3 regions of the Micromonospora sp. CPCC 205539 genome follow, and region 1 is predicted to be linked to each of the others. Evidence: predicted binding sites of a transcription regulator. Region 1 holds the regulator's gene; each other region holds the start of a gene.
The links. The regulator HrcA, encoded in region 1, represses chaperone genes, less so after heat shock. The targets are predictions, from matches to a motif close to GGTTNGCACNCTCNNNNNGAGNGTGCNAACC.

Region 1 (4,721 bases):
GCCCTAGATCGACGCGTGAGGGGGCCGGCGCGCAAGGGGGCCGACGCGCAAGGGGGCCGACGCGTGAGGGGGCCGACGCGTGAGGGGGCCGACGCGTGAGGGGGCCGGCGCGTGAGGGGGCCGGCGCGTGAGGGGGCCGACGCGCGAGGGTGGCGGCGCGCGAGGGGGCCGACGCGCAAGGGGGGCCGACGCCCGAGGGGCCGGCGCGCAAGGGGGCCGGCGCGCGAGGGGGGCGACGCGCAAGGGGGCCGACGCGTGAGGGGGCCGACGCGTGAGGGGGCCGACGCGTGAGGGGGCCGACGCGCAAGGGGGCCGGCGCGCAATAGGGGCGAGGGGTGGGCGGGTTACCAGCGGTCGAGGCGGGTGGAGAGCACGGCGAGCGCCGCCACCCCGGCGGTGGAGGTGCGCAGCACCGCCGATCCGAGCCGGACCGGCCGGCCGCCGGCCTCACGGAACGCCGTCAGCTCGGCTGGGGCGATGCCGCCCTCCGGGCCGATCACCAGGACGATCTCGCCGGTGGCCGGCAGCTCGGTGGTGGTCAGCCGCTCGTCGGCCTCCTCGTGCAGCACGAAGGCGGCGGCGGCCCCGGCGATCCGTCGAGCCACCGTCGCGGTGGACTCGTCCGGCGCACCGGCCACGACCGGCAGCCAGGGCCGGCGGGCCTGCTTGGCCGCCTCCCGGGCGGTGGCCACCCACTTGTCCCGGGCGCGTACGCCCCGGTCGCCCCGCCACTGCGTCACCGAGCGGGACGCCGCCCAGGGCACGATCTCGTCCACCCCGACCTCGGTCATCGCCTGGACGGCCAGCTCACCCCGATCGCCCTTCGCGATGCCCTGCACGGCCACCAGCCGGGGCACGGGCGCGTCCGCGTACCCCCGGGAGGTGACGGTGAGCTCGAGGCTGCCCCGGCCGACGGCGGTGACCACGGCGGCGGCCGTGCCACCTCGACCGTCGGCGAGCAGCAGCTCCTCGCCGACCCGGAGGCGCTGCACGGTGGCGGCGTGGTGCCCCTCGGGGCCGTCCAGGGTCAGCGCGTCGCCGGTGGGCAGCGCCTCGACCAGGAACAGCGGCGCGGACACCTCAGGCGTGCCCGTTGAACGCGTCGCGCATCCGGGAGAAGAAGCCGCCCTGCTTGGATAACTCGGCGACCTCCTCGCCCCGGGTCTTGGCGAAGTCGCGCAGCATCTTCTCCTGGTCGGGGTCGAGCTTGGTGGGCGTCCGCACGTCGAGGTGCACGTAGAGGTCACCCCGGCCGGTGCCGCGCAGGTGCGGAACGCCCCGAGCGCGCAGCCGCAGGGTGCTGGCCGGCTGGGTGCCGGCCTTGACGTCGACGGTCTCCTCGCTGTCCAGTGTCTTGATGGTCAGCCGGGTGCCCAGCGCCGCCGCCGTCATCGGAACGGTGACCCGGCAGTGCAGGTCGTCGCCCTTGCGGGAGTACACGTCGTGCGGCCGCTCGTGGATCTCCACGTAGAGGTCACCGGCGGTGCCGCCGCCCGGGCCCACCTCGCCCTGCTGGGCCAGCCGGATCCGCATGCCGTCCTCGACCCCGGCCGGGATCTTGACGGTCAGCGAACGGCGGGTGCGCACCCGGCCGTCGCCGGCGCAGGTGGGGCAGGGGTGCGGGATGGTGGTGCCGTGGCCCTGGCACACGGTGCACGGCCGGGCGGAGACCACCTGGCCGAGGAAGGTGCGCTGCACCGACTGCACCTCGCCCCGACCACCGCACGCCTCGCAGGTGGCCAGGTGGGTGCCGGCGGCCGTGCCGGCACCGGAACAGGTGGTGCAGAGCACGGCGGTGTCGACGGTGATCGGCGCCTCGACGCCGAAGGCCGTCTCGTGCAGGTCGAGCTCGAGTCGCAGGATCGCGTCGGCACCCGGACGGGTGCGGGGACGCGGGCCGCGGGCGCCACCCGCCGCACCACCGAAGAACGCGTCCATGATGTCCTGGAAGCCGACGAACGGGCCGGCCCCACCCGGACCACCCGGGCCGCCGGCACCGCCACCGCCACCCGGGGCGAGCGGGTCACCGCCCAGGTCGACGATCTGCCGCTTCCGGTCGTCCGAGAGGACCTCGTACGCGGCGTTGATGTCCTTGAACTTCTCCTGTGCCTCCGGGTCCGGATTGACGTCCGGGTGGAACTGGCGCGCCAACTTGCGGTAGGCGCGCTTGATCTCATCGTCGGAGGCTTCCCGGCTCACACCGAGAATGCCGTAGTAGTCCCTGGCCACTGCGTTCCGTGTCCTCATGTTCGTCTCGCGTTGCGCCGGTCGGCGGCCGCAGCCGGCCGCATCGGCCCTGACCGATCAGTTCTGGGCCAGCAACTCGCCCACGTAGCGTGCCACGGCGCGCACCGTGGCGATGTTGCCGGGGTAATCCATCCGGGTGGGGCCCAGCACCCCCAGGCCGCCCACGATGGTGGCGCCCGGGCCGTACCCGGTGCTGACCACCGAGGCGGCGCGCAGGTTGTCGAACTCGTTTTCGTCGCCGATCAGCACCCGGGTCGTGCTCGGCTCGGTCTCGCCGATGAGCTTGAGCAGCACGACCTCCTCCTCCAGCGCCTCGAGGATCGGCCGCAGCGAGCCCTGGAAGTCGAGCAGGCCGCCCCGGGTGAGGTTGGCGGTGCCGGCGAGCGCGATCCGCTCCTCGTGCCGCTCGACCAGCGTCTCGAGGAGCACGGTGGCGAGCGTGGTCATCATCGGGCGCAGCGTGACGGGCGCCTCCTCGACCAGCACCTGCACCAGCGGCGGCGTCTCGGACAGCCGGGCGCCGGCGAGCTTCTCGTTGATCAGCCGGCGCAGGTCGGTGACGTCGTCGGCGGGCACCGGCCCGGGCAGCTCCACGAGCCGCTGCTCCACCCGCCCGGTGTCAGCGATCATGACGAGCATCAGCCGGGTGGTGGAGATCGGCACCAGCTCCAGATGCCGGACCGAGGAGCGGGCCAGGCTCGGGTACTGCACGACGGCCACCTGCCGGGTCAACTGGGCGAGCAGCCGTACGGTGCGGTGCACCACGTCGTCGAGGTCGACGGCGCCGACCAGGAAGCGCTCGATGGCTCGGCGCTCGGCCGGGCTGAGCGGCTTGACCCGGGACAGCCGGTCGACGAAGAGCCGGTAGCCGCGGTCGGTGGGCACCCGGCCGGCACTGGTGTGCGGCTGCCGGATGTAGCCCTCCTCCTCGAGCACGGCCATGTCGTTGCGGACCGTGGCCGGGGAGACCCCGAGCTGGTGCCGTTCGACCAGCGCCTTGCTGCCGACCGGCTCCTGGGTGGAGACGTAGTCCTCGACGATCGCGCGGAGCACGGCGAGCTTCCGGTCGTCGAGACCCATCCTCCGCACCTCCTGTCGCACGTCGGCCGCCGGCACTGTGGGCCGGCGGACCGTCCTGGCACTCGACTGTAACGAGTGCCAGTCTACGTCGGCAGACCCGCTGACGCGATGATCAAGGACACCGGTGTCCGTTCAGCCGGGCCGACCCGGCGGTGTCGCTCTGGTGCGGCGTTGCTACGGGCCCTTACCGTGACAACCATGACTGAACCACCTCGCCCTCCCGGTGCGGGAGACCCCGGCGCGTATCCGCCGGAGCCGACCTCCCCGCCAGCTCCCCCAGCTCCGGCCCCTTCGGCCGAGCCACCCACCGCACCACTGTCCGGGGCACCCGGCCCGGGCGGCTATCCCCCGGCCGGTGGCTATCCGCCGCCCACCGGTGACCAACCGCCGTCGGGCGGCTACCCTCCGCCAGGCGGCTACCCGGCTGGCGGATATCCGACCGGTGGCGCCTACGGCGGTCCCGGTGGCGGCTTCGCCAACAACGAGGACAAGACCTGGGCGCTCGTCGCGCACTTCGGTGGCGCCGCCGGGATGATCATTAGCGGCGGCGTGCTCGGCTGGATCGGCCCGCTGGTGGCACTGCTGGCCCGGGGCAACCAGTCCCCGACGGTCCGGGCGCACGCCGTGGCGGCGCTCAACTTCCAGCTCCTCTGGTCGATCATCGGCCTGGTCGGCTGGATCCTCGCCTGCATCGTGATCGGCTTCATCCCGGTCGCGGCGGCGATCATCCTCGGTGCCGTCTTCGGCATCATCGCTGGCATCAAGGCCAACGAGGGCTCGCTCTACCGCTACCCGCTCTCGGTCAACATGATCAAGTGACCCGGGTCGGCCACTCCCCTGGCCGACCCGGTGCACTGCCGTCCGATCCGCCGGTGGCGGCACCGGGCCCGGTCAGGGGAGCAGGTCGCGCACCACGGCGTCGGCGAGCAGCCGACCGCGCAGGGTGAGCACCGCTCGGCCGGCCGCGTATTCCGGAGCGGCCAGCAGGCCGTCGGCCAACGCCCGCTCGGCACCGGCCCGGCCGGTGGCGTCGAGCACGGCCAGCGGCAGCCCGGTGGCGAGCCGCAGCCGGAGCATCACATCCTCCATGTGCGTCTCGTCGGCCGTGAGCACCTCCCGGGCCAGGCCCGGAGACGCACCGGCGGCGAGCCGCTGGGCGTACGCCGAGGGGTGTTTGACGTTCCACCAGCGCACCCCGCCGACGTGGCTGTGCGCCCCGGGGCCGAGCCCCCACCAGTCCGCGCCGGTCCAGTAGAGCAGGTTGTGCCGGCACCGGGCGTCGTCGGTGCGCGCCCAGTTGGAGACCTCGTACCAGGAGAGGCCGGCCGCGTCGAGGGCGGCCTCCGCGGCCAGGTAGCGGTCCGCGGCGACGTCGTCACTGGGGTACGGGAGTT
Region 2 (4,721 bases), on a different contig from region 1:
GCTCCGGGCGGCCGCAGGCCCGCGACCAGGCGGCCACCTCGTCGATCAGCTCGGCGAGTAGACCGCTGCCCCGCCAGGCGGGCGTGACGTAGACGGCGTAGATCACGGTCAGCCCCGGCTCGTGCGGGTTGACCGTGCCGCCGGCGTGCCCGACGAACCGTCCGCCGGGATCCGCCACGAACTGGGCGGTCGACGTGCCACGCGAGGTGTACGCGACCCGGGCCGCGTACTCGGCGTGCGGGCGGGCGGCCGCGTCGGCGATCGTCTCCAGGAAGGCCAGCGGGGCGTCCGCGAGCATCTCCAGCCGTAGCGCCCTCATCCGGGCTGCGTCCACCGGGCGTACCCGACGGATCGGCGCCCGTCGCGTCGCGCTCTTCATGTCGCATACCTATCACAGCGATGGTGGACAATGCGGTGGCACCCGGCCCAACTCCGAAAATATGCCCGATTTGCGGTCGTGCATGGCCGTGACTCCTCGTGTAGCGTGCGATTTCGGTCACTCGTTTCAGTGGTCTTCATCGATTGCTGAAGCAGTCGTCCGGGGCGCCCGGCCGTGCCGTGCGCTGGGCAGGGATCGCCGCGCAGAGTGAGGATGTGCACCGTGGCACAGGGCACCGTGAAATGGTTCAACGCCGAAAAGGGTTACGGCTTCATCGCCGTCGACGGCGGGCAGGACGTGTTCGTCCACTTCTCCGCGATCGAGATGGACGGCTACAAGGCGCTGGACGACGGTCAGCGCGTCGAGTTCGAGGTTGCCCAGGGCCAGAAGGGCCCACAGGCGGAGCGCGTACGCCTCATCGCCTGAGCGTTTCCCCGCCCGTTCGGGTCGCCCTGGGCCGGGGCAGCGGTCCGGTCCCGTACCCGGGAAGATCGTGAGCCGTTCCAGCCGATGCTGAGGAGGGTTCATGACCGACCAGCCGCCCCCGCCCACTCCTCCCCCCGGGCCGGGGGAGCAGGGCCCGTCCGACCCGACCGCACCCGGCTACGGCCCGCCGCCCGGCTGGGACCCCGGGCAGGCTGGGTGGGGTCCGCCCGGCCAGCCGCCGCAAGGGTGGGTGTTCCCGCCCACCGGCGGCTATCCGCCCGGGTCCGGTCCGTACGGCGGGCAGCCGTGGTATCCGGGTGCGCAGCTCGGCTGGTACCCGCCGGGTCACGGGTTCGATCCGACCGACGCCCTGGTGACTCCGCCCGGCGCCGGCCTGGGCGGCTGGTTCGAGCGGTGCTCGGGTGCGCTGCGCCGGGGTTGGCGGCTGCTGGTGCCCATCATGCTGCTCACGCAGGTGTTGCCGGCGGCGGTGGTGGCCGTGATCCAGCTCGGTCTGGATCCGACGGCCGGCTGGGCGCCGGAGGCCGGGGTGAACTCCTCCGCTGACCTGCCCGACTCGTTCGTCGCCGACGTCGCGACCCTCGTCGCCGTGCTGATCGGCGGCAGCCTGCTCCTGGGGTTGGTGCAGGCGCTCGGGTGGGCCGCCGGCAGTTGGGTGATCACGCGGCAGGCGGTCGGCGAGCAGGTCGACCTCGGCTCGGCGCTGCGCTACGGCCTGCGGCGGGCGCTCGGGTTGTGGGGCTGGAGCCTGCTGATCGGTCTGATCATCGGCGTGGGTGTCTGCTTCTGCGTGCTGCCGGGCATCTACCTGGCGTTCGCGCTGAGCATGGCCGGGCCGGTCTACCTCTTCGAACGGCAGAACCCGATCGGCCGGTCGTTCCGGATGTTCCACGACCGGCTCGGGCTGCTGCTCGGCCGGGTGGCGCTGGTGGCCGGGGCGGTGATCGTCGGCACGATCGTTCCCACGGTGCTGGAGGGGGTGGGCTCCGCGCCGTTCGGTACGGACCCGCTGGCGTCGCCGGGCACCGCGGTCGGTGTGGTGGTGGTGACCGGGGTCACCGCGGTGCTGACCCTGCCGGCGCACCTCGCCCAGTTGATCGGTCTGCTGGTCACGTACGCCGAGCAGCGGGCCCATGAGGCGCCGGTGAACAGTGCCGGGCTGGCGGCGGAACTCGGCTGACCGGGGTCATCGTGCTTGCACTCGGCAGGGGAGAGTGCTAAACAAGTCATTGGCACTCGCATACCGCGAGTGCCAATGGTCGGGACGGTGGGGCCAGGGTCGCGCCGGCGTGGAGACGCCGGGGTGGCACATGGCCGGTCGTCGCGGGCTATCCGGCCCGGCCGAAGGACGTCGTCGTCGCCAGGTGGCGACGTCCCAAGGTGCGTACACCAGGCGGCCCATCCGGGACACAACACTCGGGTGGCCCGTGAGTGTCCAGGAGGACAACGCCGTATGGCCAAGATGATCGCGTTCGACGAAGAGGCGCGCCGCGGCCTCGAGCGGGGCATGAACCAGCTCGCCGACGCCGTAAAGGTGACCCTCGGCCCCAAGGGCCGCAACGTCGTGCTCGAGAAGAAGTGGGGTGCCCCCACCATCACCAACGATGGTGTGAGCATCGCCAAGGAGATCGAGCTCGAGGACCCGTACGAGAAGATCGGCGCTGAGCTGGTCAAGGAGGTCGCCAAGAAGACCGACGACGTTGCCGGTGACGGCACGACGACGGCGACTGTCCTGGCCCAGGCCCTGGTTCGCGAGGGCCTGCGCAACGTGGCCGCTGGCGCCAACCCGATGGCCCTGAAGCGGGGCATCGAGGCCGCGGTCGCGAGCGTCTCGGAGGAGCTGTCCAAGCTCGCCAAGGACGTCGAGACCAAGGAGCAGATCGCCTCCACCGCCTCCATCTCCGCTGGCGACAGCACCGTCGGCGAGATCATCGCCGAGGCGATGGACAAGGTCGGCAAGGAAGGCGTCATCACCGTCGAGGAGAGCAACACCTTCGGGCTGGAGCTGGAGCTCACCGAGGGTATGCGCTTCGACAAGGGCTACATCTCGGCCTACTTCATGACCGACCCGGAGCGCATGGAGGCCGTCTTCGACGACCCCTACCTCCTGATCGTCAACAGCAAGATCTCGTCGGTCAAGGACCTGCTCCCGATCCTCGAGAAGGTCATGCAGTCGGGCAAGCCGCTGCTGATCATCTCCGAGGACATCGAGGGCGAGGCCCTGGCCACCCTGGTCGTCAACAAGGTCCGGGGCACCTTCAAGTCCGTCGCCGTCAAGGCGCCGGGCTTCGGTGACCGCCGCAAGGCCATGCTCGCCGACATCGCCATCCTCACCGGTGGTCAGGTCATCAGCGAGGAGGTCGGCCTCAAGCTGGACGCCGTCAGCCTCGACATGCTGGGCCGCGCCCGCAAGGTCGTGGTGACCAAGGACGAGACCACCATCGTCGATGGTGCCGGCGACGCCGACCAGATCCAGGGTCGGGTCAACCAGATCCGGGCCGAGATCGACAAGAGCGACTCCGACTACGACCGCGAGAAGCTGCAGGAGCGGCTGGCCAAGCTGGCCGGTGGCGTTGCGGTGATCAAGGTCGGCGCGGCCACCGAGGTCGAGCTCAAGGAGCGCAAGCACCGCATCGAGGACGCCGTTCGCAACGCGAAGGCGGCCGTCGAGGAGGGCATCGTCCCGGGTGGTGGCGTCGCGCTGGTTCAGGCCGGCAAGACCGCCTTCGACAAGCTCGACCTGGTCGGCGACGAGGCGACCGGCGCGAACATCGTCAAGGTCGCGCTCGACGCCCCGCTGCGGCAGATCGCCGTCAACGCCGGCCTCGAGGGCGGCGTCGTGGTGGAGAAGGTCCGTAACCTCGAAGCGGGTCACGGTCTGAACGCCGCCAACGGCGAGTACGTCGACCTGCTGGCCGCGGGCATCATCGACCCGGCCAAGGTGACCCGGTCGGCGCTGCAGAACGCCGCTTCCATCGCGGCGCTCTTCCTCACCACCGAGGCCGTCGTGGCGGACAAGCCGGAGAAGACCCCGGCCGCCCCGGCTGGCCCGGGTGGCGGGGACATGGACTTCTGAGTCCAGTTCCGACACAGAACGGGGCGGGCCGCTGACGCGGTCCGCCCCGTTCGTCGTCAGGTGGGTAGCGGGCGCTGGTTGCGCCGCTTCTGCGCCCGGCCGTACGGCGGAATCAGCTGGATCGGTGCGTCCACCATCTCCTGCGGCTCCTCGACCAGCGCCCCGCCGTCAGTGGTCATCTCCGCCAACTGCTCGGCGTCGCCGTAGTCGAGCCGGTCGAACGGCAGTTGCCCGGGGAGTTCGCCGACCGGTTTCCAGGTGACGGGCGGGCCGTCCTCGGTCTGGTCGTCATCGGTGGTCATGGCTGCCTCCTCTACCAAAACGGTAGGGGGCGTCGATGGCCCACGCGGGCGAATGGATCAATATCCCATTTGCCCGTTATTACGCCGGAAGGGTCCGCCGGTACAGGAAGAAGACCCGCTCGATCCGGGCGCCCGCGCTGCCCGAGTAGAACGGCACCGGCCCGACCCAGCCGATCTGCGCCCGGTCGAGCCCGGTCGCCCGCTGGTCACGCAGGCAGCGACGCAGCAACACCCCACCGATGCCAGACCCCTCGGCTGCCGGCGCGGTGCCCATCGGCCCGAACCAGCTCGGCCGGGACGACCCGTAGGCGGCGAAGCCGAGCAGCTCGCCGTCGCGCTCCGCCAGGTGACAACCGGCCTCGGGGGAGCGGCCCACGGATTCGGCCAGCTCGCCGTCCCAGGTGCCGCTGAAGGTGGAACGGGCGAACGCCTCCAGCGCCGGCAGATCCACCGGCTCCGCCCGACGTACCGTGACGCCCTGGTCGGCCAGGCGCTGTTCCGCGGCCTCGGTGGACCG
Region 3 (4,721 bases), on a different contig from region 1:
CTGTGCCGAGATCAAGAACGGTGAGGCCGTCGACGTCTTCGCCGAGCACAACGGCGCCACCCGGGTGAAGGTCCACGACGGGGTGACCCTGACCCGCCGTGGTCAGCGTAGCTACTCCACCCAGATCCTCGAGGTGTTCGACGAGGAGGGTGTCGTCAACATCAAGCGGGTCAGCTCACACAGCTGACCGACGGGCTGTCGGGTGGGGCGGGGCCACGCCCCACCCGGTGGTCGCGCGTCCCGCGGGATCACCCCGGTCGAGCGGACCGGGTCAGCGGGTGACGGCGAGGAAGCCGCCGAGCAGCAGCAGGGTGAGCGCGGCGACGGCGAAGAGCACCAACAGCTCCCGGCGACCGTACCCACTGGGGTCGCCTGCGGTCGTCGCGTCGGCGTTCGGGTCGGGCAGGGCTGGCAGGTCACGGGTCAACAGGGCCAGGTCACCGAGGGTGCGCGCGGCCCACACCGCGCCGACCCGCTCGGAGAACTCGTCCAGCGTGAGGCGGCCGGCCGCGGTGTGCTGGTGCAGCTCGGTGACCACCCGGTTGCGGTCGTCGTCGGAGGCACGCAGCTCGACATCCACGCCGCACAGGGTACGCGGATCAGCGCGCGTCGAGGGGAGCCGTTTGACGGTCGGCTCAGCGCGCCGACGAGGCGATCGCCGCCGCTCGCGCCGCGGCGAGTTTCATCAGGTCGTTCGGGGCCAGTTCGAGTTGGAGGCCGCGGCGGCCGGCCGAGACGTACACGGTCCCGTGCGCCAGGGCCGACTCGTCGAGCACCGTCGGGAGCTGCCGACGCTGACCCAGTGGACTGATGCCGCCGCGTACGTAACCGGTGGCGCGTTCGGCGACCGCGCGGTCGGCCATGGTGGCCCGTTTGCCGCCGACCGCCGTGGCGAGCGCCTTGAGGTCCAACTCGCCGGTGACCGGGACGACCGCCACGGTGAGCACGCCGTCGACGTCGGTCACCAGGGACTTGAAGACCCGTTCCGGTGCCACACCGAGTGCCGCCGCCACCAGGGCGCCGTAGTTCGGAGCGTCCGGCGCCACCCGGTACGAGTGGGTGCGGTACGCGATCCCGCGCTTGGTCAGCAGTGCCGTCGCCGGAGTGCCCTGTCCCGCCACGCCGCCAACCTAGTCGACCGGTTGGCAGATCAGCACGGTCGGCGCCCCGGCGACCCGGGTGAGCACCAGGCTCGCCGCCGCGTCGCCGGCGAGCCGCAGGTCGCGCCGGAGCTGCTCCGGTGTGAGCGCCGAACCCCGCTTGAGGATCTCCACCCGACCCACCCGGCGGTCCCGCAGCAGCGCGCGTAGCCGCTTGAGCGAGAACGGCAGCACGTCGGTGATCTCCAGGCAGCGCGCGTACGGCGTGCGGGTCGGGCGGTCCGCGTACAGGTAGGCGATGCTCGGGTCACCGAGGGTGGCGTCCAGTTCGCCGGCCAGCTCGGCGACGAGGTGCGCGCGGACCACCGCCGGATCCGGGTCGTACAGGTAGCGGCGCGGCGCCCCCACCGGGGCCTCGGCGGCACCCGAGCCGGTCAGCTGGTGGCAGTCCGTCGCCGCCCGGTAGAGGGTGGCGCGGCGGGGCACCTCGGCCAACTCGCCACACCAGAGCGCGGCCTCGACCAGGTCGCCGTCCACGCCGACCCACTCCGCCTCGGCCCCGGGCGGGATGAGCGCGTGGTCCAGTCCCGGTGCCACCTTCACCACCGTGTGCGGCACCCGCTCGGCAAGCCCGGTGACGAAGTCCCAGGGTGGCGAGTAGGCGCGCGGGTCGAAGATCCGCCGCCCGGTGCCGGCCCGCCGCCGGGCCGGATCGCAGAACACACCGTCGACCCGGGAGACGTCGAAGGTGGTGGCGTCGCCGCACTCCACCGTGAAGAGCTCGGCCAGCCCCGCGGCTGCGGCGTTGGCGGCGGCCATCGCGGCGGTCAGGGGGTCGGCTTCCACCCCGTACACCCGGATGCCGGCACGGGCGGCGGCCAGCGCGTCGGCGCCGAGGCCGCACCCGAGGTCGGCCAGGGTGCGCACGCCGGCGGCGCGGAGCCGGGCGGCGCGGCGGTCGGCGACCACCCGGCGGGTGGCCTGCTCCAGCCCGGCGCGGGTGAGGAACATCCCGGCGGCGGCCGGGCCGAACTTGCCCACCGCCCGGTGGCGCAGCTCGGCCTGGGTGAGCGCCGCCGCGGCCAGCGTCGGCGGCACCCCGGTCGCCCGCAGCGCCGACGCCGCGGTCAGCGGGTCGCCGCCGGCCAGCCCGGCCGCCGTCGCGAGAGCGGCCGACCCCTCGGGGGTACGCAGGGTCGCCAGCTGGTCGAGATCCACCCGGTCATTCTCCCGGTCGACCCACTGATCCGGCCTGGCGGGGCGCGACTCGCTGGCACTCTCCTTGACGGAGTGCTAGCCACGGAATAACCTGCGATTAGCACTCTCAACCCGAGGGTGCCAGCTCCCGGGTCTCGCGACCCGGGTGCGCACGCCAGGCGGACCGGCACCCGCGACGACGGTCCCGCCCGGTGGCATGAGGCAGATTGACGCTGGTCGGCCCCGCCGGCCAGCAACGAAACCAGTACCCCAGGAGGGTATGCCCGTGACTACCGCGACCAAGGTTGCGATCAAGCCGCTCGAGGACCGCATCGTGGTCCAGGCGAACGAGGCTGAGACCACCACGGCGTCGGGCATCGTGATCCCCGACACCGCCAAGGAGAAGCCGCAGGAGGGCACTGTCCTCGCTGTCGGCCCGGGCCGCGTCGACGACAACGGCAACCGCGTTCCGGTTGACGTCCAGGTCGGCGACACCGTCCTCTACTCGAAGTACGGCGGCACCGAGGTCAAGTACGCCGGCGAGGAGTACCTGGTGCTCTCCGCCCGCGACGTCCTCGCGGTCATCGAGAAGTAAGCAACCGATCAGTGCCATTGCCCCGGTCCGGCTCGCCGGGCCGGGGCAATGACGCTTCGAAGGGACATTCATGGCGAAGATCCTGAGCTTCTCGGACGACGCCCGGCACCTGCTGGAGCACGGTGTCAACGCCCTCGCGGACGCGGTCAAGGTCACCCTCGGCCCGCGCGGGCGCAACGTCGTCCTGGACAAGAAATTCGGTGCGCCGACGATCACCAACGATGGTGTGACCATCGCCAAGGAGATCGAGCTCACCAATCCCTACGAGAACCTCGGCGCGCAGCTGGTCAAGGAGGTGGCGACCAAGACCAACGACGTCGCCGGCGACGGGACCACCACCGCGACCGTGCTGGCGCAGGCGATGGTCCGCGAGGGCCTGCGCAACGTCACCGCCGGGACCAACCCGGCCGGCCTCAAGCGGGGCATCGACGCGGCGGCCGCCAAGATCTCCGAGGCGCTGCTCGGCCGGGCCGCCGAGGTCACCGGCAAGGAGTCGATCGCGAACGTGGCGACGATCTCCGCGCAGGACGCCACCATCGGTGACCTGATCGCCGAGGCGATGGAGCGGGTCGGCCGCGACGGTGTCATCACCGTCGAGGAGGGCTCCGCCCTCACCACCGAGCTGGACGTGACCGAGGGTCTCCAGTTCGACAAGGGCTTCATCTCGCCGAACTTCGTCACCGACCTGGAGGGTCAGGAGTCCGTCCTCGAGGACGCGTACATCCTGATCACCACGCAGAAGATCTCCGCGATCGAGGAGCTGCTGCCGCTGCTGGAGAAGGTCCTCCAGAACAGCAAGCCGCTGCTGATCATCGCCGAGGACGTGGACGGCCAGGCGCTCTCCACCCTCGTGGTCAACTCGATCCGCAAGACCCTCAAGGTCTGCGCGGTCAAGGCTCCGGGCTTCGGTGACCGGCGCAAGGCGATGCTCCAGGACATCGCGATCTCCACGGGCGCCGAGCTGGTCGCCCCGGAGCTGGGCTACAAGCTCGACCAGGTCGGCCTCGAGGTGCTCGGCACCGCGCGGCGCGTCGTGGTCGACAAGGAGAACACCACGATCGTCGACGGCGGCGGCCAGAGCGCCGACGTCTCCGACCGGGTGGCTCAGATCCGCAAGGAGATCGAGGCCTCCGACTCCGACTGGGACCGGGAGAAGCTGGCCGAGCGGCTGGCGAAGCTCTCCGGCGGGATCGCCGTGATCAAGGTGGGCGCGGCGACCGAGGTCGAGATGAAGGAGCGCAAGCACCGCATCGAGGACGCCATCGCGGCGACCAAGGCTGCGGTCGAGGAGGGCACCGTGCCCGGCGGCGGCGCCGCCCTGGTGCAGATCCTCCCGGTGCTCGACGACGACCTGGGCTTCACCGGCGAGGAGAAGGTCGGCGTCTCGATCGTGCGTAAGGCGCTGGTCGAGCCGCTGCGCTGGATCGCGCAGAACGCCGGTCACGACGGCTACGTCGTGACCCAGAAGGTCGCCGGCAAGGAGTGGGGCCACGGCCTCGACGCCGCCACCGGCGAGTACGTCGACCTGGTCAAGGCCGGCATCATCGACCCGGTGAAGGTGACCCGCAACGCGGTCACCAACGCCGCCTCGATCGCCGGTCTGCTGCTGACCACCGAGAGCCTCGTGGTGGAGAAGCCGGAGCAGGCCGAGCCGGCCGCCGCCGGTGGGCACGGCCACGGTCACGGCCACCAGCACGGCCCGGGTTTCTGATCCGGTAGACAGCACCGTCCCGGGGCACACCGTCACACGGCGGTGTGCCCCGCGTCGTCTGCTGACGTTGTCTGTCGTGCGGCTGTGTGTCCGGCGTCGTCTGCTGCTGTTGTTGGTC

Region 2: the regulator HrcA is predicted to act here: its motif matches at 2,054-2,084, upstream of groL (chaperonin GroEL).
Region 3: the regulator HrcA is predicted to act here: its motif matches at 2,414-2,444, upstream of groES (co-chaperone GroES).

What each region holds. Positions count from the first base shown of each region.
Region 1 covers NZ_JBAKHW010000027.1:33,147-37,867, forward strand. Annotated here, with positions in the region: gene V6V47_RS22515 (16S rRNA (uracil(1498)-N(3))-methyltransferase) at 345-1,079, opposite strand; gene dnaJ (molecular chaperone DnaJ) at 1,081-2,229, opposite strand; gene hrcA (heat-inducible transcriptional repressor HrcA) at 2,305-3,327, opposite strand; gene V6V47_RS22530 (DUF4870 domain-containing protein) at 3,526-4,146, shown strand; gene hemW (radical SAM family heme chaperone HemW) at 4,219-4,721, opposite strand, start outside.
Region 2 covers NZ_JBAKHW010000008.1:23,549-28,269, reverse strand. Annotated here, with positions in the region: gene V6V47_RS09635 (GNAT family N-acetyltransferase) at 1-379, opposite strand, end outside; gene V6V47_RS09630 (cold-shock protein) at 602-805, shown strand; gene V6V47_RS09625 (hypothetical protein) at 906-2,006, shown strand; gene groL (chaperonin GroEL) at 2,280-3,902, shown strand; gene V6V47_RS09615 (hypothetical protein) at 3,959-4,204, opposite strand; gene V6V47_RS09610 (GNAT family N-acetyltransferase) at 4,284-4,721, opposite strand, start outside.
Region 3 covers NZ_JBAKHW010000065.1:21,219-25,939, forward strand. Annotated here, with positions in the region: gene V6V47_RS31090 (hypothetical protein) at 1-187, shown strand, start outside; gene V6V47_RS31095 (DUF1707 SHOCT-like domain-containing protein) at 272-580, opposite strand; gene ybaK (Cys-tRNA(Pro) deacylase) at 636-1,121, opposite strand; gene V6V47_RS31105 (THUMP-like domain-containing protein) at 1,131-2,318, opposite strand; gene groES (co-chaperone GroES) at 2,578-2,892, shown strand; gene groL (chaperonin GroEL) at 2,963-4,603, shown strand.